3 regions of the Streptomyces sp. NPDC049970 genome follow, and region 3 is predicted to be linked to each of the others. Evidence: riboswitches for the same ligand, from Rfam matches in the RefSeq annotation. Region 3 holds a riboswitch; each other region holds the start of a gene.
The links. A riboswitch is a leader RNA that binds a small molecule or an ion and turns the genes downstream of it on or off. The one in region 3 is predicted to bind thiamine pyrophosphate.
Positions count from the first base shown of each region.

Region 1: another riboswitch for thiamine pyrophosphate. It lies ahead of thiC (phosphomethylpyrimidine synthase ThiC); the one in region 3 lies ahead of thiO (glycine oxidase ThiO).
Region 2: another riboswitch for thiamine pyrophosphate. It lies ahead of AB0I83_RS25380 (thiamine ABC transporter substrate-binding protein); the one in region 3 lies ahead of thiO (glycine oxidase ThiO).

Region 1 is NZ_JBFALP010000005.1:433,017-442,794, reverse strand. It holds gene AB0I83_RS13190 (LacI family DNA-binding transcriptional regulator) at 273-1,385, shown strand; gene AB0I83_RS13185 (metallophosphoesterase) at 1,560-2,609, shown strand; gene AB0I83_RS13180 (hypothetical protein) at 2,788-3,612, shown strand; gene AB0I83_RS13175 (DUF805 domain-containing protein) at 3,764-4,120, opposite strand; gene thiC (phosphomethylpyrimidine synthase ThiC) at 4,470-6,311, opposite strand; TPP riboswitch at 6,304-6,437, opposite strand; gene AB0I83_RS13165 (YibE/F family protein) at 6,509-7,864, shown strand; gene AB0I83_RS13160 (SsgA family sporulation/cell division regulator) at 7,918-8,355, opposite strand; gene AB0I83_RS13155 (helix-turn-helix domain-containing protein) at 8,457-9,224, opposite strand; gene AB0I83_RS13150 (DUF5326 family protein) at 9,553-9,762, opposite strand.
Region 2 is NZ_JBFALP010000017.1:94,390-104,167, forward strand. It holds gene AB0I83_RS25360 (hypothetical protein) at 1-552, shown strand, start outside; gene AB0I83_RS25365 (Rossmann fold nucleotide-binding protein) at 587-1,705, shown strand; gene AB0I83_RS25370 (ABC transporter ATP-binding protein) at 1,713-2,759, opposite strand; gene AB0I83_RS25375 (iron ABC transporter permease) at 2,762-4,378, opposite strand; gene AB0I83_RS25380 (thiamine ABC transporter substrate-binding protein) at 4,423-5,517, opposite strand; TPP riboswitch at 5,589-5,705, opposite strand; gene rlmN (23S rRNA (adenine(2503)-C(2))-methyltransferase RlmN) at 5,772-6,878, opposite strand; gene AB0I83_RS25390 (phosphatidate cytidylyltransferase) at 7,396-8,481, opposite strand; gene frr (ribosome recycling factor) at 8,481-9,038, opposite strand; gene pyrH (UMP kinase) at 9,154-9,778, opposite strand, start outside.
Region 3 is NZ_JBFALP010000018.1:44,725-54,502, reverse strand. It holds gene metF (methylenetetrahydrofolate reductase [NAD(P)H]) at 1-92, opposite strand, end outside; gene thiE (thiamine phosphate synthase) at 332-982, opposite strand; gene AB0I83_RS25840 (Rv2175c family DNA-binding protein) at 1,230-1,595, opposite strand; gene AB0I83_RS25835 (FAD-dependent oxidoreductase) at 1,655-2,896, opposite strand; TPP riboswitch at 3,029-3,141, shown strand; gene thiO (glycine oxidase ThiO) at 3,139-4,356, shown strand; gene thiS (sulfur carrier protein ThiS) at 4,353-4,577, shown strand; gene AB0I83_RS25820 (thiazole synthase) at 4,580-5,374, shown strand; gene pknB (Stk1 family PASTA domain-containing Ser/Thr kinase) at 5,503-7,410, shown strand; gene AB0I83_RS25810 (deoxyribonuclease IV) at 7,433-8,296, shown strand; gene AB0I83_RS25805 (sulfite oxidase-like oxidoreductase) at 8,329-8,961, opposite strand; gene bfr (bacterioferritin) at 9,117-9,596, shown strand; gene AB0I83_RS25795 ((2Fe-2S)-binding protein) at 9,677-9,778, opposite strand, start outside.

The sequences.
Region 1 (9,778 bases), on a different contig from region 3:
CTCCTGGAGGGGGGAGCGTTGGGCGAGGGTGGCGCGCGCCGGTCGCTCACTCCGTGGCGCGCATCCCTCGAACAGGTGAGTTGAGACCTCTTCGAGACATGGAGCACTTAGCAGGTTCATGCGCGTCGATGCATGACACATTGATCCACAAGCCCTCAACGCCCGTTATTTGCAAGGCATTTAAGGCTCTATGATCATGCAGAAACGTGCCTGTCAACGCGTGCATATGCGACCGGCCCAACCCGGCGTCCGACCCCTACTATCGGCTCGCCATGACAGCAGCAGGGAAGCACCAGGTGAGCCGGACAGAGACGCCCCGGCGCAGCAGCCGGCCGGGACGGGCGGGTATCCGGGATGTAGCCGCAGCGGCCGGAGTCTCCATCACGACCGTGTCCGACGCGCTCAACGGCAAGGGCAGACTTCCGGATGCCACCCGCAGCCACGTCCGCGAGGTCGCCGAACGGCTGGGCTACCGCCCGTCCGCCGCGGCCCGCACCCTCCGTACCGGGAAGTCGGGCCTGATCGGCCTGACCGTGACCACGTACGGGGATGAACCTTTCACCTTCACCGAGTTCGCGTACTTCGCGGAGATGGCCAGAGCCGCGACATCGGCGGCGCTCGCCCGCGGCTACGCCCTCGTGATCCTGCCGGCCACCTCACGCCACGACGTGTGGTCGAACGTCGCCCTCGACGGCACGGTCGTGATCGACCCCTCCGACCAGGACCCGGTGGTCACCGAACTCATGCGCCAGGGCATCCCCGTCGTCTCCGACGGACGCCCGGCCGGAACGCTCCCCGTGACGGCCTGGGTCGACAACGACCACCGGGCCGCCGTCCTCGACCTCCTGGACCACCTCGCGGCCGCCGGAGCACGCCGTATCGGCCTGCTGACCGGCACGACCACCGACACGTACACCCGTCTCTCCACCACCGCCTACCTCCACTGGTGCGAGCGGGTCGGGCAGGACCCGGTCTACGAGTCGTACCCGGCCCACGACCCCTGCGCGGGAGCGGTGGCCGCCGATCGCCTCCTGGCCCGCCCCGACCGCCCCGACGCCGTCTACGGGCTCTTCGACCCCAACGGGACCGATCTGCTCGCCGCCGCGCGCCGATACGGCCTGCGGGTCCCGGAGGACCTCCTGCTGGTCTGCTGCAGCGAGTCCACCGTCTACGCCTCGACCGAACCCCCGGTCACCACGCTCTCGCTGAAACCACGCAGAATCGGCACGGCTGTCGTCCAACTCCTCATCGACGCCATCGAAGGGGTCGAGCACGACGGCCCGGTCGAGCAGGTGATACCGACGGAACTCATCGTCCGGACGTCCTCGCAACGTCGTCCGCCGCGCACCACGGTCAGCCCTCCGCGTTCACCGGCCGGGGATTGATCGGATCAATACGGATCAAATGGTCGGCGAACCACGTGTGCGCCTGGATTCACCACCCCTGGTGCGTCACAGAGCACGATCCGCATTCCTATGATGGGCGCACGACACCGCGGACCACCTCTACCAGGCAGGGCCCGTCAGGTGTACGGCGGCGCGACGGTGGTGGAGGGGTCGATGACTCAGGGGGCCGGTCAGGAACCCGTGGTGCGGACAGCGACGTTGCGCGACTTCCGCGTACCGCCGTATGCGCAGGCGCAAGTGCCTCTGCCGCACCCCGGTGACGTCGCGGTGCGCAACGATCCGCCGGAGGGGTACACCCCCACGGAGCGCGATCTTCCCGTGATCAAGCGCGGCGGCACCGTCCAGGTGCAGGCCGTACAGGACTCCCGCCCGGCGGACGCGGAACTCGGACCCCTGTACGTCGTCGGTGACGTCCACGGCTACCTCGACGAACTCACGGCAGCTCTCGGCGAGCAGGGCCTCATCGACGCCGACGGCGGGTGGGCGGCCGGCAACGCCAGGCTGTGGTTCCTCGGCGACTTCACGGACCGCGGCCCCGACGGCATCGGGGTCATCGACCTCGTCATGCGCCTCTCCGCGGAGGCCGCAGCGGCCGGCGGGTACTGCAAGGCCCTCATGGGCAACCACGAACTCCTGCTGATCGGCGCGAAGAAGTTCGGCGACACCCCGGTGAACTCCGGCGCGGGCACCGCGACCTTCCAGGCCGCCTGGCTGCTCAACGGCGGGCAGAAATCGGACATGGAACGGCTCCAGGACGTCCACCTGCACTGGATGGCCCGGCTCGACGCGGTCGTCGAGGAGGACGGGCACCTGCTGATGCACTCCGACACGACGGCCTACCTCGACTACGGGTCCACCATCGAGGACGTCAACGACACGGTCCACGCGATTCTCACGCGGAACGACGCCGACGAGTGCTGGGACCTCTTCCGCAAGCTGACCAAGCGGTTCGCCTTCCGCGACGAGGGCGGGGCCCAGGCGGTGCGCGAACTGATGTCGACGTACGGCGGACAGCGCGTCGTCCATGGTCACAGCCCCATCCCGTACCTGCTCGGCCAGGTCGGGTCGGAGGACGGCGAGGAGGCCGCCCGCCCCGTGGTCGACGGACCGCACGTCTACGCGGATGGTCTGGCCATCGCCATGGACGGCGGAGTGACCATGGCCGGAAAGCTGCTGGTCGTCCAACTTCCCCTGCATGGCTGAGGCTCCACGGGGAAGGCGCCGCACCACCTGACACCTTCGGCGGCGGGTCTATTTCCGGAAACCCTCTGTCACCCCGAGCCCTGTGCGCTCTACCATCGGCGTATCAGTAGCAGGCTCTCCTCCGTTTCCGCCCGATCGCCCGGCCCACGGTCGATCAGGCCTTACGGAGCATCGGGGGATGCACATGAATAGCGCTCCGCACCTGCTGGCCGAGGACCGCCCCGAATACGAGCGGATCCTTGCCGACGCGCTGCGCCATGCGCACGAACGGCCGGATCTGGAGGGCGTGGGCGACCGCCTCAACACGGAACAGCTCCGGACGATGGCGCTCACCGCCACGGCTCTGATCACCGCGGCGGCCGCCACCGAGTACGACCACTACGTCAAGGTCCGGGGTGAGCTGCGCGGGCCGGACGACCCGACGGCAGGCGACTCCGTACTCGTGCCCGCGACGGACCGGGCGGACCCCGAGGGCGCGGGCACGCTCGCGGTGATCACGGTGCTGACGCCGGTTCTCGCGGGAACGGCCGCCCTGATATTCCTGCTGGTCGGCTATCTCATCAAGGCGGTCAGCCCCGCGGCGTTCGCCGGGACGATGGTCGCGGCGGGCTGGTTCTTCGCGGCGGTCGCCGCCGCGGCCGTCCTCGTCGCCGCGGTCGGGCTCCTCGTCACGGCCCTGCGCAACGGCTCCACAGCGCTGCCCGCCGTGGACGAGGAGGAGGAAGAACTGCCGGAGGACGTGGCGCGCGCCCGGGAGGCCTGGCGCCACGCTCTTCTGGAGCGCGGCATACTGCCCTTCCTGCGGGACGCGTTGGCGGACCCGACAGCGGGTCCGGCATCCCGCACGCCGCACCGCTCGGCCCATCGCATCCCGAAGGTGGGCTACAGCAGACCGGACTTCTCCGGGCCCGAGGACGGCCCGGCGGCGGGCCCACGCCCCACCTTCACCAGCCCGGACTTCACCAGCCCGGACTTCGGGGGGCCCGAGCACCGGCCGGAGTGATCCGGACGTTGCGCCCGGACGGGAGGCCTCGACCGCGTACGGGCGCGGAAACGGCGGAGGCCGGAGCGGCTGCCAGCCGCTCCGGCCTCTCTCAACCGCTGCGGGGGAGTATCCGATCAGACCGGATCGCTCCGCCGCCCCGGGGTGAAGCTCAGACGCCCTGCGGGGCGAGCTTCGGGTTGGCGCCGTACTCGTTGACCTCACGCACACCCTCGAGGCAGGTGAAGACGAGCAGGACGATGCCACCCACCAGCGGGACGAACGCGATCAGGATCCACCAGCCGGAGCGGCTCGTGTCGTGCAGCCGGCGGACGACGACGGCCAGCCCGGGGATCAGCACGGCGAGTATGTAGATGATGTACGGGATCTGCGAGTCGATGGCGACCCCAATGCCCGACAGGATGGCGGCCACGATGAAGTTGAAGAGTACGAACATCCAGTACTCCTTGCGGCGCGCCCGCCCACTGAAGCCCGCGTAGTTCTTGAGCACTGCCAGGTACCAGCTCATGGTGCTTTCCCTCCCCTGGCGCCCCCGTTCGGGACGCACACATTTTTCGGCCGAGCAAAGCGGAAGGTAAGGCACAGATAAGGAACCGGTCAAGTTGGGTCAGAACTCCGCCGAAACATACATCCACCTGCCACTATTCCGTGTCCTTACCGACTCCAAATACATAGTGAAAGGCCGTCAGTACGACACCAGATGCTGCAAGTAGGCAAAAATCAAGACACTTCGCCACCTGTGCAAACAGCCTGACGGTGCGCTCGGCGGCGCCGTCCAGGATTCACGGCGTGACCGGGACAGCACCGCCGAGCGCACACGCACCGCCCGCCGGGAGCACCGGCGGGCGGTGCGGAACTCAGTCCGCGAGGGGCAGATAGACCCTGTTGCCGGCGGCGGCGAACTCCTTGGACTTCTCCGCCATCCCGGCCTCGATCTCGGCCTGTTCGGCTCCGTGCTCGCGCCTGATGTCGTGCGAGATCTTCATCGAGCAGAACTTCGGCCCGCACATGGAGCAGAAGTGCGCCGTCTTCGCCGGCTCGGCCGGCAGGGTCTCGTCGTGGAACTCCCGTGCCGTGTCCGGGTCGAGCGCCAGGTTGAACTGGTCCTCCCAGCGGAACTCGAACCGGGCGTCCGACAGCGCGTCGTCCCACTCCTGCGCCCCGGGGTGCCCCTTGGCGAGGTCAGCCGCATGCGCCGCGATCTTGTAGGTGATGACGCCGGTCTTCACGTCGTCCCGGTTCGGAAGCCCCAGATGCTCCTTGGGCGTGACGTAGCAGAGCATCGCCGTACCCCACCAGGCGATCATCGCCGCCCCGATGCCCGAGGTGATGTGGTCGTACGCCGGCGCGACATCGGTGGTCAGCGGGCCGAGCGTGTAGAAGGGGGCCTCTTCGCAGATCTCCTGCTGGAGGTCGATGTTCTCCTTGATCTTGTGCATCGGGACGTGGCCAGGGCCCTCGATCATGGTCTGGACGCCGAACCGCTTCGCCACGGTGTTGAGTTCGCCGAGCGTCCGGAGTTCGGCGAACTGCGCCTCGTCGTTGGCGTCGGCGATGGACCCGGGGCGCAGCCCGTCACCGAGCGAGTACGTCACGTCGTAGGCCGCGAGGATCTCGCAGAGCTCCTCGAAGTGCTCGTACAGGAACGACTCCTTGTGGTGCGCCAGGCACCAGGCCGCCATGATCGATCCGCCGCGGGAGACGATGCCGGTCTTGCGACGTGCCGTCAGCGGGACGTACGGCAGGCGGACACCGGCGTGCACCGTCATGTAGTCGACGCCCTGTTCGGCCTGCTCGACGACGGTGTCCTTGTAGATCTCCCAGGTCAGCTCCTCGGCCCGGCCGTCGACCTTCTCGAGGGCCTGGTAGAGCGGCACGGTGCCGATCGGCACGGGCGAGTTGCGCAGTACCCACTCGCGGGTGGTGTGGATGTTGCGGCCGGTGGAGAGGTCCATGACCGTGTCGGCCCCCCACTTCGTGGCCCAGGTCATCTTGTCCACCTCCTCCTCGATCGACGAGGTGACCGCGGAGTTGCCGATGTTGGCGTTGACCTTCACCAGGAACCGCTTGCCGATGATCATCGGCTCGATCTCCGGGTGGTTGACGTTGACGGGCAACACGGCCCGACCGGCAGCGATCTCCTCCCGCACGACCTCGGGAGCGACGTTCTCGCGGATCGCGACGTACTCCATCTCCGGGGTGATCTCGCCTCGTCGGGCGTAGGCGAGTTGGGTGACCGGACGGCCGTCGCGGCTTCGCCGGGGCCGGCGCGGGCGGCCGGGGAAGACGGCGTCGAGGTTGCGCAGGCCCTCCCCGGGCTCTCGGCTCCGCTCGGTCAGGGGGGATCCCCCACGCGGCGAGGTGTGCTTGAGCCCGTCGTCCTCGGGGCGCACGGGGCGGCCCGCGTACTCCTCGGTGTCGCCCCGGGCGATGATCCAGTTCTCCCGGAGAGGGGCGAGCCCGCGACGGACATCGGTTTCGGTGGTGGGATCGGTGTACGGCCCGGACGTGTCGTACAGCGTCACGTCGTTGCCGTTGGTGAGGTGCACCTGACGGACCGGCACCCGGAGGTCCGGGCGAGAGCCCTGGACGTACCCCTTGTGCCAGCCGATGGACTTCCCGGCCTCGTCGTTCTCCGCATCACGCGTGTTCTGCGCGTTCTGCGTGGAGGCAGGCATGCGTGCGTCCGCTGTGGTCATGAGACCTACTCCCTACGCCGGCATTACCCGGTAACAGGTTCGGCGGTCGGCGCAGCTTGTTCCGTACGGATGTACGGAGGTCAGCGCCCTCTCAGCCCGGTGCTCCGAGCTCCCGCGTGTGCAAATGTGAGTCCACGCTAACCTCCCGTCCGGCATGCTGGCCAGAGGGCCTCCACCGTTCTTGGGATGATCGCCGGGTGACGTCCCCCGGAAGCGCCCCCGAACCCCACGGCCCCGCAGCAGGCAGCACCCAGAGTCATGCGCACGGCCACACACACAGCCACGGCCCGGCAGCGCCGGTGTCCAGGCATCTGCGCAAGGTCATCGCGGCGGTGGTGATCCCGTTCGCCACCGCCGTGCTGGTCGGTCTCGTGGCGCTCTGGCCCGGTGGGGCGCCCGCCCACGAGCGCACCGGTGTCGGCTTCGACCGGCAGACCCAGGACGGCACGGTGGTGAAGGTCGTCGCGGTCGACTGCGCGGAGGTCAACGCCTCGCAGGTGCCGCCGACCGGGGACACCTCCACGCCCTCGGGCAGGGAGGCCGTCGACGAGCAGTCGGGACAGTGCAAGAAGGCCACGGTCCAGGTGACGACCGGCGAGGACAAGGGCCGTGAGTTCGTCGAGGTCATCCAGCCAGACGCCACCCGGCAACTGGAGGAGGGCCAGGGGGTGGTCGTGGCCTACGCCCCCGACGCGCCGCGCGATCTCCAGTACTCGGTGACGGACGTGGACCGCACGCTGCCGATGGCACTGCTGGCCGGGATCTTCGCCGTCGCGGTGGTCGTGGTGGGCCGGCTGCGCGGGCTGATGGCGCTGATCGCCCTCGCCGTCTCCTTCGCCGTGCTGACGCTGTTCATCCTGCCGGCGATCCTGCAGGGCTCGAATCCGCTGGTCGTCGCCGTCATCGGGGCGAGCGCGATCATGCTGATCGCCCTCTACGCCTGCCACGGGCTGACGGCCCGTACGTCGGTCGCCGTCATCGGCACGCTCATCTCCCTCGTGCTGATCGGGCTGCTGGGCTCGCTCTTCATCGGCTGGGCCCACCTGTCCGGCAACACGGACGACAACACCGGCCTCATCCACGGCCTGTATCCGGACATCGACATGAGCGGACTCCTGCTGGCCGGTGTGATCATCGGTTCGCTCGGCGTGCTCGACGACGTGACCGTCACCCAGACGTCCGCCGTGTGGGAACTGCATCAGGCAGACCCCACGATGGGCGTGCGAGGGCTCTACCGGGCGGGCATCAGGATCGGGCGCGATCACATCGCCTCGGTCGTCAACACTCTCGTGCTCGCCTATGCGGGCGCGGCGCTTCCCCTGCTGCTGCTCTTCTCGATCGCCCAGAGCAGCGTGGGCACCGTGGCCAACAGCGAGTTGGTCGCGGAGGAGATCGTCCGGACACTGGTCGGGTCGATCGGGCTGGTCGCCTCGGTCCCGGTGACGACGGCGCTCGCGGCCCTGGTGGTCTCCGCGGACCGTACGGGGCTCGGCGCGGAAGCCGGAGCTCCAGCACCCGCACGGACCGGGAGGGGACGACGCCGCAAGAGGTGATCCGGGGCACCGGGTACATGGTTCCGGGCTGCCGGTGTTCGATGTTCAGCTGTTCAGCCGGCGTTCTGTTCCTTGGCGAGGATGCGGCCCAGAGCCTCTTCCAGATTGCCCTCGAAGTCACTCAGAGTGTGCTCCTGCCCCAATGGCACCAGCTTGTCCGTCCGGTCGAGGAACGCCACGAGAGGTGCCGTACCGGCCCGGAAGAGCGCGCGGTCCGCGCCGACCTGGAGCCGGATGTGTACGTCCGAGAGCCCTTCGGGCTCGGTCGGGCCGATGTGCACATCGCCGTCACCACTGGGGCTGTTGAGGCCGTCGAGCAGCAGCTCACGGCCGAAAGCCCAGGTGACGGGGGCGTCACCCGGGAGGTGGAAGGTCATCCGGATCGCATACGGATCGCTGACCTCGTACCGGAGCTCCACCGGAATACGGAAGGAGAGCTCCTCGGAGACGAGGAAGCTCATCATGACCTCTGCTTGAACCGACTCGCGCATCGTTCAACCCCGCAGTAGATGAAACTGGCCAGGAATGATCCCCCATGGCCCTATTGACGCCATCGTGGTGCACGCGATAGCAGATCACAAGGAGTGATTTTTCAGATACTGATAGAGAACACGAACGAGCGCAAGAGCGTAGTCACTTCACAGCGTAGTTGTTCGATTGCGGCGAGCAACCGTTCCTCTTGATGCAAGGGTAGAGATACAGCCATCGCGGCCACGGCGGATCCGACGGTGATCGGGATGGCCGCGCAGACCGTTCCGATGGCGTACTCCTGTCGTTCGACGACCGGTTCCGAATGTTTCATCGCCCTGAGCCGGTCCAGGAGCGCCTGGCGGTCCCGTACGGAGTAACGCGTCAGCTGCCGGACGGGATACCGGTCCAGATGATCCTCACGCGCGCGCTCGTCGAGCTGCCCCAGAAGGCACTGTCCGATCGCGTGGGCATGGCCGGCCTCTCGGAACGAGACCCACTCGTGCACCGCGGGGGCGGCGGGCGAATCGGCAACCGCCACCATCTCGATCTCGCCCTCCCGGTACAGGGCGCAGTACACCGGGGCGCCGACGACCTCGGCCCAGTGCGCGAGCGAGTCGACGATCACACCCGGACGCGGGGTGGCGGGGCCGCCCCCCAGTCGCTCGGCAGCGGCACCGAAGAGGAAGACGCCGTTCTCCCTCCGGAGGTAGCCCTCGTGGGTCAGGGTTCGCAACAGGTGGTAGGCGGTGGGGAGGGGAAGACCCGCCTCCCTGGCGAGCTGTTTGGCCGGCGCACCGTCCCGATGGGTGCCCACAGCCTCCATAAGTCGCAACGCCCGCTGAACAGAACCGATCAGCGTCGGGACAGCTGTACTCGGTGCCGTGGTCACAGGTCACCCCCAGGCATGGTGACGGGCTGTCAGCCCTCTCGCGGGGGCCGCCCCCACGAGCCCGCCGCGAGACTGGGGTCCGCAGACCGGACGGTCGCACAAACCACTGGGCAGGATGGTGACGATCCGTCATTTCCCAGCTGGCGGCAGCGGTACGTCACTGTATCGGCACGATGTGCCACGCGAGAGGTTTCGTCCTGGACTTAGCTCCGCTGGGCTAACGACCGAATCGGCGACCGCGGTACCGCTTCTCGACGCCGCGATATCCGCGCGCGGCCGCCCGGACGTCGTCGCCCCGTCGGCGGCGACGGGGACCCCCACCAGTCGCTTACCAGTCGCTGCGCGAGGACGACGTCGTGAACTTCCGTACGACGAAGACCAGACCGCCCACCAGGACGACGAAGACCAGCACCTTGAAGAGCAGGCCGATGACGAATCCGACCACGCTGGCGATCAGGCCTCCGAACAGCACGATCGCGATGAGAGGCACCGCGACCCACTTCACCCACCAGGGCATCCCCGCGAAAATCTCCCGCACCGCCATCACCGCTACC
Region 2 (9,778 bases), on a different contig from region 3:
GTCGAGGCCTACGCGAGCCGCGGCTCGGCGGGCAACCCCTTCCCGCTGCCGGGTCGGCTGGACTCCACCCCGGCCGCCGTACTGGCCGGCTGGGTCCTCACCGCGATCGGTCTGGCCATGGCGGGGCCCGGCCTCACCCATCTGTGCGGGCGGCTGCTCCAGGCCGTGCGCCCCGGGGCCGTACGACTGCTGGCGGGACGGGTCCTGATGGACGAGGCGACCCGGATCGGCCGGCCGCTGGGGATCCTCTGCGCGGTGGTGTCCGGGGTGATCGCGGCCTCCGTGCTGTACACCGGCGGGCCGAGTCCCTTCGGCCCGCTCACCGCGCTCGGTGCCGTCCTCGTGCTCGGCTGCACCACGGCGACGCTGCTGACCTCCGCGCTGGAGGCCAAGCAGGCACGCGCCCGCACGGCCGGGACGCTGCTGCGGATGGGGGCCCCGGCCTCCGCCCTCCGCAGCGCCGCCATCCTGCGGGCCGCGGTACTGCTGGCCGTCTTCGCTCCGCTGACCTGGGCGATCGCCGAGCTGGCCGCACTGCCTCTGACGGGGTGACATCCGCGGCATGGGCGGTCCGTAGCATGGCGGCGTGGAGAAATCGGACGAGAGTACATACGAACCCGGCGTCGAGATCGAGACGCTCACCGCATTCGACCAGGCGGTCGCGGCCGGAACCCTGGCCGGTCACCGTGTCCAGTCCGTCGACCTGACGGACCGGGGCGACGCGCTCCTCACCACCGGTACACGCGGCGCGGTCTTCCTCGGCTGCCGCATGGAGCCCCGAGCGGAGGCGAAGATACGGGCGGACGGCGCCTTCGTCTTCCCTCCGGTACCAGGGCTGCCCTTCGACCCGTACCGCGGGCTGCTCTACACCCCGGACGCGCTCTACGAGGGTCTCGCCGAGGGCGGTTACGAATCGACGCCCGACGCACGGGCCTACGCCTGGTTCCAGCTGACCAAGTCGAACGGCGACGTCTTCGCGTCGATGCTGCGGGCGCTCCACGACGACGCGGTCTCCGACGCGCTGGACGAACACCTCGTCGGGGCGCGGGTGGTGGGCGTCATGGGCGGCCACGCGATGGCGCGCGGATCCGAGGAGTACCTCGGCGCCGCCGCCCTCGGCAGGGAGCTGGCGCGCAGCGGTCTGACAGTCGCGACCGGCGGCGGCCCGGGCGCCATGGAGGCGGCCAACCTCGGAGCGTACGCCGCCCCGCACTCCGACGCGATGCTGCTGAAGGCATGCGAAATCCTCGCCGGGACACCGTCGTTCAGCCCCTCGCTCACCGACTGGGCGATGGCGGCCTTCGCCGTGCGCGAGCGCTGGCCGGACGGCGGCTCGTCCATCGCGGTCCCCACGTGGTTCTACGGCCACGAGCCGCCGAACGCCTTCGCCGACCACATCGCCAAGTACTTCGCCAACGCCCTTCGCGAGGACGGGCTGCTGGCCCGCTCGACCGCCGGCGTGATCTTCCTGCCCGGCGCCGCCGGGACGGTGCAGGAGATCTTCGACAACACGACGCCGAACTACTACGAGTCGCGTTCCGCGCCCACACCGATGGTGCTGGTGAACCGCGCGCACTGGACGGAGAAGCTGCCCGCCTGGCCGCTGCTGCGCGCCCTGGCGGCGGACCGGGCCATGGAGTCCCGTATCGCGCTCGTCGACACGGTGGAGGAGGCGGCCGGGGCACTCGCCGAGCTGACCGGCTGACGTCTCGTCAGCCCATCGGCCGCGGGGCGTGCCCGGCGGAGGGGAGGACGACCGTCTCCCCGGGGTCGAACGTCACCCCCACCACGGCCCCTTCCTCCGGGGTGTCCCGCAGGCCGCACTCCGCCTCCATGGCCGGTCCGTCCCCGGGGTGCAGGACGACGGTGACGTGGTGGCCCCGGAAGGTGCGTACGCCCGCCGTGCAGCGCAGGCCGTCCCGCGCGGTACCGATCCTGACCCCGCCCGGCCGGACGAGCAGTTCGCACCGGCCCTGCGGTGAGCCCTCGGGCACCGGCACCTTGCCCCAGACGGTGTCGGCGGCCGTGCCCGTGACCGTGGCGTCCACCAGGTTGTCGAACCCGAGGAAGCGGGCGACGAAGGCGGACGCGGGCTGCTGCCAGACCTCCAGCGGGGTGCCCGCCTGGGCGATGCGGCCGTCGCGCATGACCACCACCCGGTCGGCCAGCGCGAAGGCCTCGCCCTGGTCGTGGGTGACGGCGAGCACCGTGGTGCCCAGCCGGCCGAAGAGGGTGCGCAGTTCGACGACGAGGCGTTCGCGCAGGCTGCGGTCCAGCTGGCCCAGCGGTTCGTCCAGCATCAGCAGCCTGGGGCGGGGGGCCAGCGCCCGGGCGAGCGCGACCCGCTGCTGCTCACCGCCGGACAGGGCGGCGACGGCCCGCCGGCCCGCACCGGGCAGGCCGACCAGGTCCAGGAGCTCCTCGGCCCTGCGCTCGCGCTCGGCGCGGGGGACGCCGTGCATCCGCAGCCCGAAGGCGACGTTCGCGCCGACGTCCCGGTGCGGGAACAGCTGGTGGTCCTGGAACATCAGGCCGAGGCCGCGCCGGTGCACGGGCAGCGGCGCCTGGTCGGTGCCGTCCAGCAGCACGCGCCCGCCGTCCAGGGGCCGCAGCCCGGCCACGGCCCGCAGCAGCGTCGACTTCCCGCTGCCGCTCGGCCCCAGCACGCAGACGATCTCGTGGTCCGCGACCTCCAGGTCCACCGCGTCCAGCGCGGTCCGCCTCCCGAACCGGACCGTGGCCGACTCCACTGCCAGCATCTCTAGAACTCCCCGGATCGGTCGGTGCGGATACGTTCGAGCACGAGCAGCGACACCGCGCAGACGAGCATCAGAATCGTGCTGAGGGCCATCGCCTGGCCGTAGTTGAGCTCCCCGGAACGCCCGAGCAGCCTGGCCACCGCGACGGGCAGCGTGGGGTTGTCCGGGCGCGCGATGAACACGGTCGCGCCGAACTCGCCGAGCGAGACGGCGAACGCGAAGCCCGCGGCCACCAGTACGGCCCGGCGCACCAGCGGCAGGTCGACCTCGCGCCAGGCCCGCAGCGGCGAGGCGCCGAGCACCGCGGCGGCCTCACGCAGCCGGTCGTCCACCGCGCGCAGGACGGGCAGCATGGTCCGTACGACGAAGGGGACGCCCACCAGTGCCTGCGCGAGCGGGACGAGGATCCAGGTCGTGCGCAGGTCCAGCGGTGGCTCGTCGAGGGTGATCAGGAAGCCGAAGCCGACGGTGACCGCCGACACCCCGAGCGGCAGCATCAGCAGGGCGTCGAAGCCCCGCACAAGCCGTCCCGCACGTCGCCTGGTCAGCGCGGCGGCGGCGAGCCCGCCGATCACCAGCGCGATGAGGGTCGCCACCAAGGCGTAGCGCAGGGAGTTGCCGATGGCGTCGAGCGGCGGCACCAGGAAGGTGGACCCGCTCGCGTCGGCGGACTGCAGCGCGCGGTAGAAGGCGAACCCGTAGCCGCCGGAGGTGTCCAGCGAACGTTCCACCAGCACGCCGAGCGGCAGCAGGATGAGCAGCAGGACGCTGAGCAGGACGCCGCCGAGCAGCGCCCGCTGCCCCGCGCCGCGTGGGGGCCGGGAGGTCTGTGCCGGGTCGACGAGCTTCAGCGCGGTCTCCCTGCGCCGTACGGTCCAGGCGTGCACGGCGAGGATCCCGGCGACCGCGGCGAACTGCACCAGGGTCAGCACGGCGGCGGTCGGCAGGTCGAGCAGTTGCGCGGTCTGCCGGTATATCTCCACCTCCAGGGTGGAGTAGGCCGGACCACCGAGGATCTGGACGACGCCGAAGGAGGTGAACGTGAAGAGGAAGACCATGAGCGCCGCGGCCGCGACCGCGGGCGCCAGCGCGGGCAGGGTCACCCGCCGCCAGGCGGCGAGGCGTCCGGCCCCGAGCACCCGGGCGGCCTCCTCCTGGCGGGGGTCGAGCTGCGACCAGAGCCCGCCCACGGTGCGTACGACGACCGCGTAGTTGAAGAAGACGTGGGCGAGCAGGATCGCCCAGACGGTGGTGTCGAGGCGTACGCCCCAGAGCTCGTCGAGGAACCCGCCGCGTCCCAGCAGCGCCAGGAACGCCGTGCCCACCACGACGGTCGGCAGGACGAACGGCACGGTCACCACGGCGCGCAGCAGTTGCTTGCCGGGGAAGTCGAAGCGCGCGAAGACGTAGGCACCGGGCAGCGCGACGAGCAGGGTGAGAACGGTCGAGGCGAGCGCCTGCCAGGTGGTGAACCGGAGGACGTCCAGGATGTCCGGCCGGCTCAGGACCGTGCCGATCCTGCCGAACTGCCAGACCCCGTCGGCCTTCAGCCCCCGGCCGACGATCGCGGCGACCGGGTAGGCGAAGAACAGGGCGAAGAACGCGGCGGGCAGGGCCATCAGCCCGAACCGCACCGCGTTCCCCCGCCACGCGGGAGGCGTGGCTACTTCACGACGAGCGAGGACCACGACTGGACCCACTGCTCACGGTTCTTGGCGATCCTCTCCGGGGCCACGGTCGCCGGCTCGTCGACGGTGGCGCCGAACTTCGTGAAGATCTCCGGGAGTTCGGCGTCCTTCGCCACCGGGTTCACGAACATGTTGAGCGGCATGTCCTCCTGGAACCGCTTGCTGATCAGGAAGTCCAGCAGGGCCTTGCCGCCCGCCTCGTTCTTCGCACCGTCCAGCAGACCGGCGAACTCGATCTGGCGGAAGCAGGTGCCGGTGGCGACTCCCGTCGGGGCCTCGGTGGGCTGCGGATCGGCGTACAGCACCTCGACCGGCGGGCTGGAGGCGTAGGAGACGACGAGCGGCCGGTCCGCCTTGGTCTTCTTCCCGCCCGCGGAGCCGGAGAACTCCTCGTTGTACGCCTGCTCCCAGCCGTCGACGACCTTCACGCCGTTGCTCTTCAGCTTCTTCCAGTAGTCCTGGTAGCCCGTCTCGCCGTGGGCGGCGACGGTGCCGAGCAGGAAGCCGAGGCCGGGCGAGGAGGTCGCGGCGTTCTCGGTGACCAGGAGGTTCTTGTACGCGGGCTTCAGCAGGTCGTCGAAGGTCTTCGGCGGATCCAGCTTCTTGTCGGCGAAGTACTTCTTGTCGTAGTTGACGCAGATGTCGCCGGTGTCGACGGGCGTGACCCGGTGCTGGTCGGCGTCGAGCTGCGTGTCGGCCGCGACGCGGTCGAGGCCCTTGGCCTTGTACGGGGTGAACAGGCCGTTGTCCAGGGCGCGGGAGAGCAGCGTGTTGTCGGCGCCGAAGAACACGTCGCCGCGCGGGGAGCCCTTGGTCAGGATCTCCTGGTTGAGGGCGGCTCCGGCGTCACCGCTCTTGAGTACCTTGATCTTGTAGCCGGTCTCCTTCGTGAACGCCTTCAGGACGGCGTCCGAGGCGTTGAAGGAGTCATGGCTGACCAGGGTGACGGTCCTGGAGCCCCCGGCACCCGTGCCGCCGTCCTTGTCGTCGGCGGCCCCGCAGCCCGCGAGCGCGGATATGCCGAGCGCGGCGGCGAGCACCGTCACCGCGCACTTCTTGGTGGTGTCCATGTGATTCCTCCTGGAGGTGACCAGGAAGAGACGCGGCCCTGCCCGCTCGGCGAGCGGGCAGGGCGCAACAGCTTGAGTAAGGTCCGAACTTCCTACCCGGAATGACCCGGGCGAGGTTCAGAGGGTCTGCGGCCGACCTGTCATCGGTGCCGCACTCTCAGCGCTGTGGCGCTCCCCTGTCGGAATATGAAGTTGATTTCGGGGTCAGGCTACACCGGCCGGACCACGTGGGCCCCGCCGGACCGGCTCCCCTCTCAGCGCTCGGAGGCCGCCAGCTGCCCGCAGGCCCCGTCGATCTCCTGGCCACGGGTGTCCCGGACGGTGACCGGCACACCGTGGGCCGCGATGGCCTCCACGAAAGCCTTCTCGTCCTCGGGCCGCGAGGCGGTCCACTTGGAGCCCGGTGTCGGGTTCAGCGGAATGAGGTTGACGTGGACCCGCTTGCCCTTGAGCAGCCGGCCGAGCCGGTCGCCGCGCCACGCCTGGTCGTTGATGTCGCGGATCAGCGCGTACTCGATGGAGATGCGGCGGCCCGACTTCTCGGCGTACTCCCATGCGGCGTCCAGCACCTCGCGGACCTTCCAGCGGGTGTTCACCGGCACGAGCGTGTCGCGCAGCTCGTCGTCCGGGGCGTGCAGCGAGACCGCGAGGCGGCACTTGAAGCCCTCGTCGGCGAAGCGGAGCATGGCGGGGACCAGACCGACCGTGGACACGGTGATCCCGCGCTGCGAGAGCCCGAGACCGTCCGGCTCCGGATCCGTCAGCCGGCGGATCGCGCCCACGACACGCTTGTAGTTGGCCAGGGGTTCGCCCATGCCCATGAAGACGATGTTGGACAGCCGCGCAGGACCGCCCGGAACCTCGCCGTCGCGCAGGGCGCGCATGCCGTCCACGATCTGGTGCACGATCTCGGCGGTCGACAGGTTGCGGTCGAGTCCCGCCTGGCCGGTCGCGCAGAACGGGCAGTTCATGCCGCAGCCGGCCTGGGACGAGATGCACATGGTCACCCGGTCCGGATAGCGCATGAGGACGGACTCGACGAGCGTCCCGTCGTGCATCTTCCAGAGCGTCTTGCGGGTGGTGTCGTCGTCGCAGCTGATGTGGCGGACGACGGACATCAGGTCCGGGAACATCGCCTCGGCGAGCTTGCCCCGCGAGGCGGCCGGGATGTTGGTCCACTCCGCCGGGTCGTGCGCGTACCGCGCGAAGTAGTGCTGCGACAGCTGCTTGGCTCGGAAGGGCTTCTCGCCGGTCGCGGCGACTGCTTCCTTGCGCTCGTCGGGTGTGAGGTCGGCGAGGTGGCGCGGCGGCAGCTTGGTTCCGCGGGGCGCGACGAAAGTGAGTTCTCCGGGCTTAGGCATGGTTCATCCAGTGTCGCAGACACGCCGTGGTGCCCCGGCCCGCCGAGGGACCGGGCAGCACGGGCGGAAGCCACGCGTCGGGCTCCGGCGCAGGTCGGCGGGCATCCCACGGCCCGCGGACGGCCCTGGTGCGGGTGGGTACGGTGACCGATCGCACGAGGCGTGCGCGGCGACGGCGACCGGGCGCTCGACGGGTGCGACAGGCCGGTGAACGCGATCCCGCGTGGGCAGTCCCCGCCGCGTGGCCGGCTCTGCGTCGTCGTACGGCGACGCCGGCGACCCCGCAGGCGGTGACGCCCACAGCGAGTGCGAAGACCAGCAGCGCTTGGGCGGTGAGACTGCGGTCGAGTCAGACCTTGAACTCGCGCATGGTCGGTGTCCCCCTGAGAACGACTGATTACGCGCTGTCGTTCCGCGCGCACCCCGTGGAGGCGGTTACACCTCCGGCGCACGATGAGGGGGCCCGTCGTCCGGCCGGACGACGGGCCCCCTCATCGGAACCGGGACGCGGCAGGACTCAGCCGGATCCCACGAACAGCACCAGCAGCAGCCACACGACCGGGGCGCTCGGCAGCAGCGAGTCGAGCCGGTCCATGATGCCGCCGTGGCCCGGCAGGAGCGTGCCCATGTCCTTGATTCCGAGGTCCCGCTTGATCATGGACTCGCCCAGGTCCCCCAGCGTGGCGCTGGCAGCGACCGCAAGGCCCATCAGCAGGCCCTGCCACCAGCTCCCGCCGTCGATCAGGAACTCCATGCACAGGGCGCCGGCCACCATGGCGAAGCCGACCGCGCCGAACAGACCCTCCCGGGTCTTCCCGGGGCTGATGCGCGGCGCCAGCTTGTGCGTGCCGAAGCGCCAGCCGACGGCGTACGCACCGGTGTCGCTGACCACGGTCAGCAGGAGGAAGGTGAGCACCCGCCACGCGCCGTCGTCCGCGGTGAGCATCATCGCGACGAACGTGGCCAGGAACGGCACGTAGAAGACGGCGAACACACCCGCCGTGACGTCCTTCAGGTAGCCCTCGGGCGGCTCCGTCATCCTCCACACGAGCACCGCGAGCGCCGTGAGCGCCATGGCGACCCAGGCGCCCTCCGCCTCACGTACGTAGCCGGCGACGACCATCGCGGCGCCGCCCACCGCGAGCGGTACCAGGGGCGCGTTGATGCCCTTGCGCTCCTTGAGGCGGGAGGTGAGCTCCCACAGTCCGACCACCACGGCCAGCACGACGACGCCGACGAAGACGGCCTTCACGATGAAGAGCGAGCCGACGACGAGGGCACCGAGACCGACACCGACGCCTATGGCGGCGCGCAGATCACGCCCCGCACGCTTCTTGTGCGGCTGGGGAGGCAGCGGGGTGGACATGGGCTCCTGCGGCTTCTCGTCACGGAACAGGGGGCCGCTGACGCGCGCGGCGTCCCCGCTCCGGTCGTCGCGGTCGTCAGCGTCTCTACCTGCGTCGGGAACGTCCGGCACGATGGGCATGGGCCGAGTCTGCTGGGCGGCGTGCACATCGTATGCAGGACCCGCCGGGGCGGCCCCCATCTCGGGAGTGCCCCAGTGGCCGGCTCCCGGCGGGGCGCCCCAGGAAGAGTCGTTCATCAGACTTCGAGCAGCTCGGCTTCCTTGTGCTTGAGCAGCTCGTCCACCTGCGCGACGTACTTCGCGGTGGTGTCGTCGAGCTCCTTCTCGGCGCGGCGGACCTCGTCCTCGCCGGACTCCTTGTCCTTGACGAGCTTGTCGAGCGACTCCTTGGCCTTGCGGCGGATGGAGCGGATCGAGATCTTGGAGTCCTCGGCCTTGGTCTTGGCGACCTTGATGTACTCCTTGCGACGGTCCTGCGTGAGCTCGGGGAACGTCACACGGATGATGTTGCCGTCGTTGCTCGGGTTGACGCCGAGGTCCGAGTCACGGATCGCCTGCTCGATGTTGCGCAGTGCCGTCTTGTCGAACGGGGTCACCACGGCCATCCGCGGCTCGGGAACCGAGAACGAGGCGAGCTGGTTGATCGGGGTCAGCGCGCCGTAGTAGTCGGCGACGATCTTGTTGAACATCGCCGGGTGCGCGCGGCCGGTCCGAATCGCGGCGAAGTCCTCTTTCGCGACCACGACGGCCTTCTCCATCTTCTCCTCGGCCTCGAGGAGGATTTCTTCGATCACCACGTGCTCCTGCGTGTCTTGAGCGGACCCGGCACGGCCGGGCCCTGCGGATGCTGCGTCGCGTCCTCACCTGCACGGTGTCCGACCGGCAGGCCGTTGTCCATCGTTCGGGCCGTCAGGCCCGGGTGCTCCGGTCGCTCACCAGCGTGCCGATCTTCTCACCCTTGACCGCGCGGGCGATATTGCCCTCCGCGGTCAGCTCGAAGACGAGAATCGGAAGCTGATTGTCACGGCACAGCGTGATGGCGGTGGCGTCGGCGACCTTCAGGTCGCGGGCGATCACCTCGCCGTACTCCAGAGCGTCGAACTTCACCGCGTCGGGGTTGGCCTTCGGGTCGGAGTCGTAGACCCCGTCCACGCCGTTCTTCCCCATCAGCAACGCCTCGGCGTCGATCTCCAGGGCACGCTGGGCCGCGGTCGTGTCGGTGGAGAAGTACGGCATTCCCATGCCGGCGCCGAAGATCACGACGCGCCCCTTCTCCAGGTGCCTCACGGCACGGAGCGGGATGTACGGCTCCGCGACCTGGCCCATGGTGATGGCCGTCTGGACGCGTGAGTCGATGCCTTCCTTCTCCAGGAAGTCCTGCAGCGCCAGGCAGTTCATGACGGTGCCGAGCATGCCCATGTAGTCGGACCGCGCCCGGTCCATGCCGCGCTGCTGGAGCTCGGCGCCACGGAAGAAGTTGCCGCCGCCGATGACGACCGCGATCTCCGCGCCGTCCCGTACGACCGCGGCGATC
Region 3 (9,778 bases):
AACTCGAACGAGTACGACGTCTCGCCGGACGCGAGCAGCTCACGCACGGTCCGCGCGTGATCTGTCCTGGTGGAAGGTGTGCCAAGGGCCATACTGGGAGGTTAACCAGGGCCGGGCGCTCCCCCAACCAGAGGGAGGGAATTGACCGGAATGAGGTGGCTTTTGTCCACCCATCGGACACCTCGCTCGGGCACCCTCGCGGGCAGCTCTTCGGACACCCCCTCGGGCATCTCCCAGGCAGCTCCCCGAGCACTCGCGTCGGACGTCCCGGCAGGGCACCGCCGACGGCCCCCGTCCGCCGCCGTCTTGGGCGGCGGACGGGGGGACGGGCTCAGAGGGCGCGCGCCCGGACCCGCCGCGCGAGGGCCTCGGCCGCCGCCGCCGGATCCGCGGCCTCGGTGATCGCGCGTACGACCACGACACGGCGCGCGCCGGCGTCCAGGACCTCGTCCAGGTTGCCTGCGTCGATCCCACCGATGGCGAACCACGGCCGCGCGGTGCCGAGCGAGGCTGCGTAGCGGACGAGGCCGAGGCCCGGGGCGTACCGGCCGGGCTTGGTCGGGGTGGGCCAGCAGGGACCCGTGCAGAAGTAGTCGACGCCGGCCTCGGCGACGGCCGCGTCGACCTCGGACTCGGCGTGGGTGGAGCGGCCGATCACCACGTCGTCGCCGATGACGGCGCGGGCGGCGGGCACCGGAAGGTCCCCCTGCCCGAGGTGCAGCACGTCGGAGCCGATGGCGTGGGCGACGTCGGCCCGGTCGTTCACCGCGAGGAGTGCGCCGTGGCGTCGGCAGGCGTCGGCGAACACCGCGAGGTGTTCGAGCTCCTCGGCCGCCTCCATGCCCTTGTCGCGCAGTTGGACGATGTCCACGCCACCCGCCAGCACGGCGTCGAGGAACCCGGGGAGGTCGCCCTGCCGCTTGCGGGCGTCCGTGCACAGGTAGAGCCGGGCGTCGGAGAGCCGGTCGCGGCGCGTGGACATGATGAGTTCCCCCGTCGTGCGTGAATGGAGCACCGGTGCTCCCGTGGAGCGCGTGTGCACGTGGATGAGCCCGGTGCGTGGATGGGCCCCGGTGTCGACGGACCCTGGGCCCTGGACCCGGACGGGCCCTGGTGCCGGGCCGTCGACGGAGCACGCGTAGGTGGCTCGGCCGCCGCGTCGGAGACAGCCGGGGAGTGGGGTGCGGGCCGTGTGTGCCACGGCCCGCACCCCACTCACGGTCGTCCGGTCAGACGGCGAGCGCCTGGGCGCGGCGCTTCACCTCCGTACCGCGATTCTCACTCAGGGCCTGCGCGGGTGTCCCGGGCAGGCTCGGGTCGGGGGTGAAGAGCCAGTCCAGCATCTCTTCGTCGGTGTAGCCGTCGTCCCTCAGGAGCGTCAGGGTCCCTGCGAGCCCCTTGACCACCTTGTCGCCGTCGATGAAGGCGGCAGGCACCTGGAGCGCCCGGTTCTCACCACGGCGTACGGCGATGAGCTGGCCGTCCTTGACCAGCTGCCGTACGCGCGTCACCTGGACATCGAGCATTTCCGCGATGTCGGGCAGGTGGAGCCAGGCGGGGACGAGAGCATCGATCTTTGCGTCAATCTCGGTCACAGGGACAAGCGTGCCATCCCGGACCGACAGTCGGTACCCGGGCCGACCGTACGGGGCTGTCAGGGCCCCGGGAGGACCGCCGATTTCAGCGGTACGGAGGAGTCGGCGGCGAGTGCCGGATCGATCCGGGCGCCCGATTCGACCAGCTTGCGGCCCTGGGACAGGTCCCGTGGCCTGTTGACCGCCAGCACCGCGACCAGGACACCCTGCCGGAGCCAGCAGACCGTCCAGGACGGATCCGCGGGATCGCCCCGCCACAGCAGCGCCTCGGCTGCGGCGTGGTGGCCGGCGTACTGCACGAAGCGGCCGAACTGCTCGGACCAGAAGTAGGGCACCGGGTCGTACGTCCCGGGTACGCCCGTCGCGAGGGCGGCAGCGACCACCCGGGGGCCCTGGAGCGCGTTGTCCCAGTGGTGGACGAGCAGGCGCTCCCCGTAGCGGGCGGAAGGGAAGGAGGCGCAGTCGCCCACCGCGTACACGTCCGGCAGCGAGGTGCGCAGCGAGTCGTCGGTGGTGACCGAGCCGTCCGGGCCGAGCGCGATTCCCGAACCGGCGAGCCATCCGGTGGCGGGCCGGGCACCGATGCCGACGACCACCGCGCCGGCGGGGATCGCCCGGCCGTCCGCCAGACGGACGGTGCCGGGTTCGACGCGCGCGACCCGGGCGTCCGTCAGGAGCCGGGCTCCGCTCTCGGCGTACCAGGCGGCCATGGGGGCGGCGACCTCTGCGGGCATCGTGCCGGCGAGGGGGCGGTCCGCGGCCTCGACGACGGTGACCTCGCAGCCGGCGTCGCGGGCCGCGGTGGCGAACTCGGCGCCGATCCAGCCGGCCCCGACGACGACCACGTCGTGCTGCCGCTCCAGGACGGGCCGCAGCCGCGCGGCGTCGTCGAGGGTGCGCAGCAGGTGGACGCCGGGTACGCCCTCGGTGCCGGGCAGCACGACCGGCTCGGCTCCGGTGGCGACGACCAGCACGTCGTAGCCGAGGGGCCCTTCCGGGGTGTCCAGTTCGTGCGCCTCCGCGCGCAGGCCGGTCACGTCGAGCCCCAGGCACAGGGTGATGTCCAGGTCCTCGAAGTCGACGTCGAAGGCGGAGTCCTCGGCCTTGCCCAGCAGGACGGCCTTGGACAGCGGCGGGCGGTCGTACGGCTGGTGCGGTTCGGCGCCGACCAGGGTGACGGGCCCCGCGTAGCCCTGTTCGCGCAGGGCCACGGCCGTCTGCACGCCGGCCATGCCCGCTCCCACGACCACGACACCGCGCGGCCGGTGTCCCACTGCCGGGTCCTGCGTCTGCTCGCTCACCCGTCCACCCTAATCACCTGACATGAGGTCAGTTCGCGAGCGCCCCAGCACGCTCGTCCCGGCGCCCGGGGACCGGGCCGCGGGGCACTGCTCCCTTACCGGGCGAGGGCCGCGGAGTTAGGGTGGCCACCGTAAGACACTCGCGGGAGTCCGGGCGTACCGGGCTGAGAGGGAGGCTGACCGGCCTCCGACCGTACGAACCTGATCCGGGTCATGCCGGCGAAGGGAGGGGCTGGACACCCATGGGCATCTCCGCTGACAGTTCCGACGTCCTGGTCGTCGGAGGCGGCATCATCGGGCTGGTGACCGCCTGGCGCGCGGCCCAGCGGGGGCTGAGCACCACGCTCGCCGATCCCGAACCGGGCGGCGGGGCCGCCCAGGTCGCGGCCGGCATGCTCGCCGCCGTCACCGAGCTCCACCACGGCGAGCAGACGCTGCTCGGCCTCAACCTCGCCTCCGCCGCGCGCTATCCGGAGTTCGTGGCCGAACTGGAGGAGGCGAGCGGGCGGACCGTCGGCTTCCGCGCCTGCGGGACCCTGTCCGTAGCGCTGGACTCCGACGACCGGGCCCATCTGCGGGAACTGCACACCCTGCAGCAGCGGTCGGGGCTGGAGTCCGAGTGGCTCAGCGGCCGGGAGTGCCGCCGCCTGGAGCCGATGCTCGCGCCGGGTGTGCGCGGCGGGCTGCGGGTCGACGACGACCACCAGGTGGATCCAAGACGGCTGGCCTCGGCACTGGTCACGGCGTGCGAACGGGCGGGCGTCGCCTTCCGCCGTACCTGGGTCGGGCGCCTGCGCGTCACGGACGGCCGGGCCGTGGGAGCGGTCCTCCGGGACGGTACGGAGTTGGCGGCCGGCCAGGTGGTCCTCGCCGGCGGGAGCCTCAGCGGGCGGCTGGAGGGGGTGCCCGAGGCGGTCGTGCCACCCGTGCGCCCGGTCAAGGGGCAGGTGCTGCGGCTGACCGTGCCGGCCGCGTACGCGCCGTTCCTCAGCAGGACCGTGCGGGCCGTCGTACGCGGCAGCCACGTGTACCTCGTACCGCGCGCCGACGGTGAGCTGGTGATCGGCGCTACCAGTGAGGAGATGGGCTGGGACACCACGGTCACCGCGGGCGGGGTCTACGAACTCCTGCGTGACGCCCACGAGCTGATCCCGGGCATCACCGAACTGCCGCTGACCGAGACCCGGGCGGGACTGCGGCCGGCCTCGCCGGACAACGCGCCGATGCTGGGACCGACGGCGCTGCCCGGTCTGCATCTCGCGACCGGGCACCACCGCAACGGCGTCCTGCTGACCCCGGTCACCGGCGACGTGATGGCGCACGTGCTGACCACGGGTGAGCTGCCCGAGGTGGCCCGCCCCTTCGCACCCGGCCGCTTCGCACGGGCCCCACGGGCCGCCGCACCGGCGGTCCCCGCTTCCCGGTACACCGCCCCCGCGCAGCAGGAGCAGTCCGTATGACACAGCACGTGCCCGCCTCCGTCTCCGTGTCCGTCAACGGGGAACACCGCGACCTCCCCGCCGGCACCGCGCTCGACGCCCTGGTCGCGGCACTGACCCCGGCACCGTCGGGGGTCGCCGCCGCCGTAAACGAGACCGTCGTCCCGCGCGGCCGGTGGGCCGCCACCGCACTCGCCGACGGTGACCGCGTCGAGGTCCTCACCGCTGTCCAGGGAGGCTGACCGTGTCCGACGACCTCTTCACCCTGGGCTCCACCGCCTTCACCTCCCGGCTGATCATGGGAACGGGCGGTGCCCCCAGCCTCGACGTGCTGGAGCGTTCACTGATCGCCTCGGGCACCGAGCTGACCACCGTGGCGATGCGCAGGCTCGACCCGACGGTGCGGGGTTCGGTGCTGTCCGTACTGGAACGCCTCTCCGTGCGGGTGCTGCCGAACACCGCCGGCTGCTTCACCGCGGGAGAGGCCGTGCTGACCGCGCGGCTGGCCCGGGAGGCGCTCGGCACCGACTGGATCAAGCTGGAGGTCGTGGCCGACGAACGGACCCTGCTGCCGGACCCGATCGAGCTGCTGGACGCCGCGGAGGTCCTGGTGGACGACGGTTTCACCGTCCTGCCGTACACCAACGACGACCCGGTTCTGGCCCGCAGGCTGGAGGACGTGGGGTGCGCGGCGATCATGCCGCTCGGCTCCCCCATCGGCTCCGGGCTCGGGATCCGCAACCCGCACAACTTCCAGCTGATCGTCGAGCGGGCCGGGGTCCCGGTGATCCTGGACGCCGGTGCGGGGACCGCGTCGGACGCGGCGCTGGCGATGGAGCTGGGGTGCGCCGCTGTGATGCTCGCCTCGGCGGTGACCCGGGCGCAGGAGCCGGAGCTGATGGCGGCGGCGATGCGGCACGCGGTGGACGGCGGGCGGCTGGCGTACCGGGCGGGACGCATCCCCCGCCGCCATTTCGCCGAGGCCTCCTCGCCCACGGAGGGCAGGGCGGCCCTGGATCCGGAGCGCCCGGCCTTCTGACCTCCGGGCACCGGCGGCCGTCACCTGGTCACAGCACGTGCATACGCCTGTCACGGCTCGGCACCGGAACGGCCCCCGGGAGGCCCTGGCCCATCCGCGGTGTCCGTGGCAGCTCGTAGACTCGACCCGTGGACACGACCCTCCAGGACCCCCTCGTCGGGCAGCTGCTCGACGGCCGCTACCGCATCGATGCGCGCATCGCCGTCGGCGGTATGGCCACGGTCTACCGGGCCGTGGACACCCGGCTCGACCGGGTGCTCGCCCTCAAGGTGATGCACCCGGCCCTGGCGACCGACGTCGCCTTCGTCGAGCGCTTCATCCGCGAGGCGAAGTCCGTCGCCCTGCTCGCGCACCCCAACGTGGTGGCCGTCTTCGACCAGGGCGCCCAGGGCGCGTACGTCTATCTGGCCATGGAGTACGTCGCCGGGTGCACCCTGCGCGACGTGCTGCGCGAGCGCGGTGCCCTGCAGCCGCGGGCCGCCCTGGACATCCTGGAGCCGGTGCTGGCCGCGCTGGGGGCCGCGCACCGGGCGGGCTTCGTGCACCGGGACATGAAGCCGGAGAACGTCCTGATCGGCGAGGACGGCCGGGTCAAGGTCGCCGACTTCGGCCTCGTGCGCGCCGTCGGCACCGTCACGGACACCACCGGATCCCTCCTGGGCACGGTGTCGTACCTCGCCCCGGAGCAGATCGAGCAGGGCACCGCCGACACCAGGTCCGACGTGTACGCCTGCGGTGTCGTGCTCTACGAGATGCTGACCGGCGGCAAGCCGCACGCCGGGGACACCGCCGCCCAGATCATCTACCAGCACCTCAACCAGGACGTCCCGGCGCCCTCCGCCTCCGTCCCCGGACTGGCCGCCGGGCTGGACGCACTGGTGGCGGCCGCCACCGCGCGCAGCCCCGAGCTGCGCCCCCACGACGCCGTGGCGATGCTCGCCGAGGCCCGCGAGGCCCGGAGCGCGCTCTCCGAGGAGCAGCTGGACGCGGTGCCCCCGCAGGCCCTCGCGGAGGTGCGCGACGGCGCCGACGACCGTACGAGCGTGATCCCCCGGGTGATCCCCGCCGGCCAGGGCACCGCGCACCACACCAGCCGGCTGGAGATGCCGCCGGAGCGGGTGGGGGGGCGTGGCCGGTTCGTCCTCGGCGGCCGGCGCGGTGTGGTCGCCGCACTCGTCGCCGTACTGCTGGTCCTGGGGGCCGGCACGGGCGTCTGGTATATCAACTCGGGCCAGTTCACCCGGGTGCCCTCGCTCCTGGGCCGGACCCAGAGCGCGGCGGAGCAGCGGCTCTCGGACGAGGGCCTCGACCTGAAGGGTGTCGAGCGGGCCTACAGCGACACGGTGGAGCGCGGCACCGTGATCAGCAGCGATCCCGGCTCGGGCGAGCGGATCCGGGGCAACGACGCGGTGGGGCTGGTGGTCTCGCGCGGCCCGGAGATCGTGAAGGTCCCCGACGTGGAGGGCATCGCGCTCGCCGACGCGCGGCGGGAGCTGAAGGGTTCGGGGCTCGCGCCAGGCATGGTGACCCGTGAGTTCAGCGAGGATATCGGCCGGGGCGAGGTGATCCGTACGGACCCGGAGATCGGTTCCGAGCGCCACGCGGACTCTGCGGTCGCGCTGGTCGTCAGCAAGGGCAGCCCCGTCGACGTGCCCGATGTCACGGGGCTCGGTGTCGAGGAGGCCGAGGCGGCGCTGGACGAGGCGGGTCTGAAGGCCGAGGTGCTGCCCGACCGGGTCGACTCCCCCGAGGAGCAGGGCGGGATCGCCAGGCAGTCGCCCGAGAGCGGCGCGGAGGCCGCCGAGGGCGACACCGTGGAGCTGACGGTCTCCAAGGGCCCACGGATGCTCGCCGTTCCGGACGTCACCGGGAAGGACGTCGAGGAGGCCCGGAGCGTACTGGAGGAGGCGGGGTTCGAGGTCGAGGTCGACCGCCCGTTCCTGTCCTTCAGCGACACGGTCGCGCGTCAGTCGACCGAGCCCGGGAAGAAGGCACCGGAGGGTTCCACCATCACCATCAGGACCAAGGGCCTGTAGGACCACGAAGGACCGGCAGCAGATGCGCAACCCCGTAGGCGGACACGTCCCCGTGGCCGGCGGACTCGCCAGGACCGGCCTCGGCTACGCACGCGAGCTGGCGGCGGAGACCGTGCAGGTCTTCGTCGCCAATCCGCGCGGCTGGGCCACCCCGCCCGGCAATCCGGCGCAGGACGAACTGTTCCGTTCGCAGTGCGCGGCCGAGTCGGTCCCGGCGTACGTCCACGCCCCGTATCTGATCAACTTCGGCTCGCACACCGAGGCCACCGTCGAGCGGTCGGTCCTGTCCCTGCGGCACTCGCTGCGCCGGGCCAGGGCGATCGGCGCGCTGGGTGTCGTGGTGCACACCGGATCGGCGACCGGCGGGCGCCCGCGTGCCGAGGCACTCGCCCAGGTGCGTGCGCACCTGCTTCCGCTGCTGGACGAACTGACCCACGACGACGATCCGTTCCTGCTTCTGGAGTCGACGGCGGGGCAGGGTTCCTCGCTGTGTTCGCGGACGTGGGACTTCGGCCCGTACTTCGAGGCCCTCGACTCCCATCCGAAGCTGGGCGTCTGCCTGGACACGTGCCACATCTACGCGGCGGGGCACGACCTGACCGGCCCGTCCGGAATGCGGCAGACCCTGGACCTGCTGGTGGACACGGTCGGCGAGGGGCGGCTGAAGCTGATCCACGCCAACGACTCCAAGGACGTGGTGGGGGCCCACAAGGACCGGCACGAGAACATCGGATCCGGCCGTATCGGAGCCGAGCCGTTCCGCGAGCTGTTCTCGCACCCGGCGACCGAGGGCGTGCCGCTGGTCATCGAGACGCCCGGCGGCAAGGAGGGGCACGTCGCGGACGTGGCGCGGCTGAAGGAGCTGCGGAGCGGCGCCGTCGGCTGAACCTCCCCGACGTGGGCACGGCTCCGGGCGGTTCAGAGCTCGGGACCGTCCCCGGGCTCCTCCTGGTAGGAGTAGCGCTGCTCGCTCCACGGGTCACCGATGTTGTGGTAGCCGCGCTCCTCCCAGAAGCCCCGGCGGTCGGCCGTCATGTACTCGATGCCCCGGACCCATTTGGGGCCCTTCCAGGCGTACAGGTGCGGCACCACCAGCCGTAGCGGGAAGCCGTGTTCGGCGGTGAGCAGTTCACCGTCCTTGTGGGTGGCGAACAGCGTGCGGTCCGACGCGAAGTCCGCGAGCCGCATATTCGAGCTGAATCCGTATTCGGCCCAGACCATCACATGCGAGACATGGGGGGCAGGCGGTGCCAGTCGCACGATCTCGCGTGCGAGGATTCCGCCCCATTCGGCTCCGAGCATGCTGAATTTGGTCACGCAGTGGAGGTCCGCCTCGACGGACGAGAAAGGCAGCGCCGAGAATTCGCGGTGATTCCAGCAGTGCTTGTCGCCGTCGGCCGTGGCCCCGAAGACCCGGAACTCCCAGCGGTCGGGTTTGAACTTGGGCACGGGCCCGTAGTGGGTGACCGGCCAGCCGCGCTGCAGCCGCTGCCCCGGCGGAAGCCCGGGCTCCTCACCTGTGCCGCGTTCCCGGCTTTCCGGCTGACCCATGCCTCCATGGTGACAGACAGCCAGGGGTGGTCATGACCAGGGGAGAGTTGATCAGCGCAACTCGTACTAAGCGTGTACTTACTGGACGGCCGGATGGCTCGGTGCGAGGATGCGCCGAAACATGCCCAGTTCACCGGTTGGAAGGAGCCTCTGCGATGCAGGGCGACCCCGAGGTCCTCGAGTTCCTCAACGAACAGCTGACCGCCGAATTGACTGCCATCAATCAGTACTTCCTGCACGCCAAGATGCAGGAGAACTTCGGCTGGACGAAGCTGGCGAAGTACACCCGGTCGGAATCGTTCGACGAGATGAAGCACGCCGAGCTCCTCACCGACCGGATCCTCTTCCTCGACGGCCTGCCCAACTATCAGCGGCTGTTCCACGTGCGGGTCGGCCAGACGGTGACCGAGATGTTCCAGGCCGACCGCCAGGTGGAGGTCGAGGCGATCGACCGCCTCAGGCGCGGCATCGAGATCATGCGGGCCAAGGGCGACATCACCTCGGCGAACATCTTCGAGTCCATCCTGGAGGACGAGGAGCACCACATCGACTACCTCGACACCCAGCTGGAGTTGGTCGAGAAGCTCGGTGAGGCGCTCTACATCGCCCAGCTGATCGAGCAGCCGGAGAGCTGACGAGCAGTTCCCGGGGCGGGCCCCCGCGGCGACCAGGACGCGGTGGTCCGGGAGCAGTGATCCGGGAGCGGTGGCCCGGTTCAGGCGGCTTCGGAGAGCCCGGCGTCCGCGGTGGCGGCGTAGGGGGCGGGCTCGGCGGCCGTGGCGCCGGTACGACGTCCTGCGGCGAGCTCGCGGCTGGG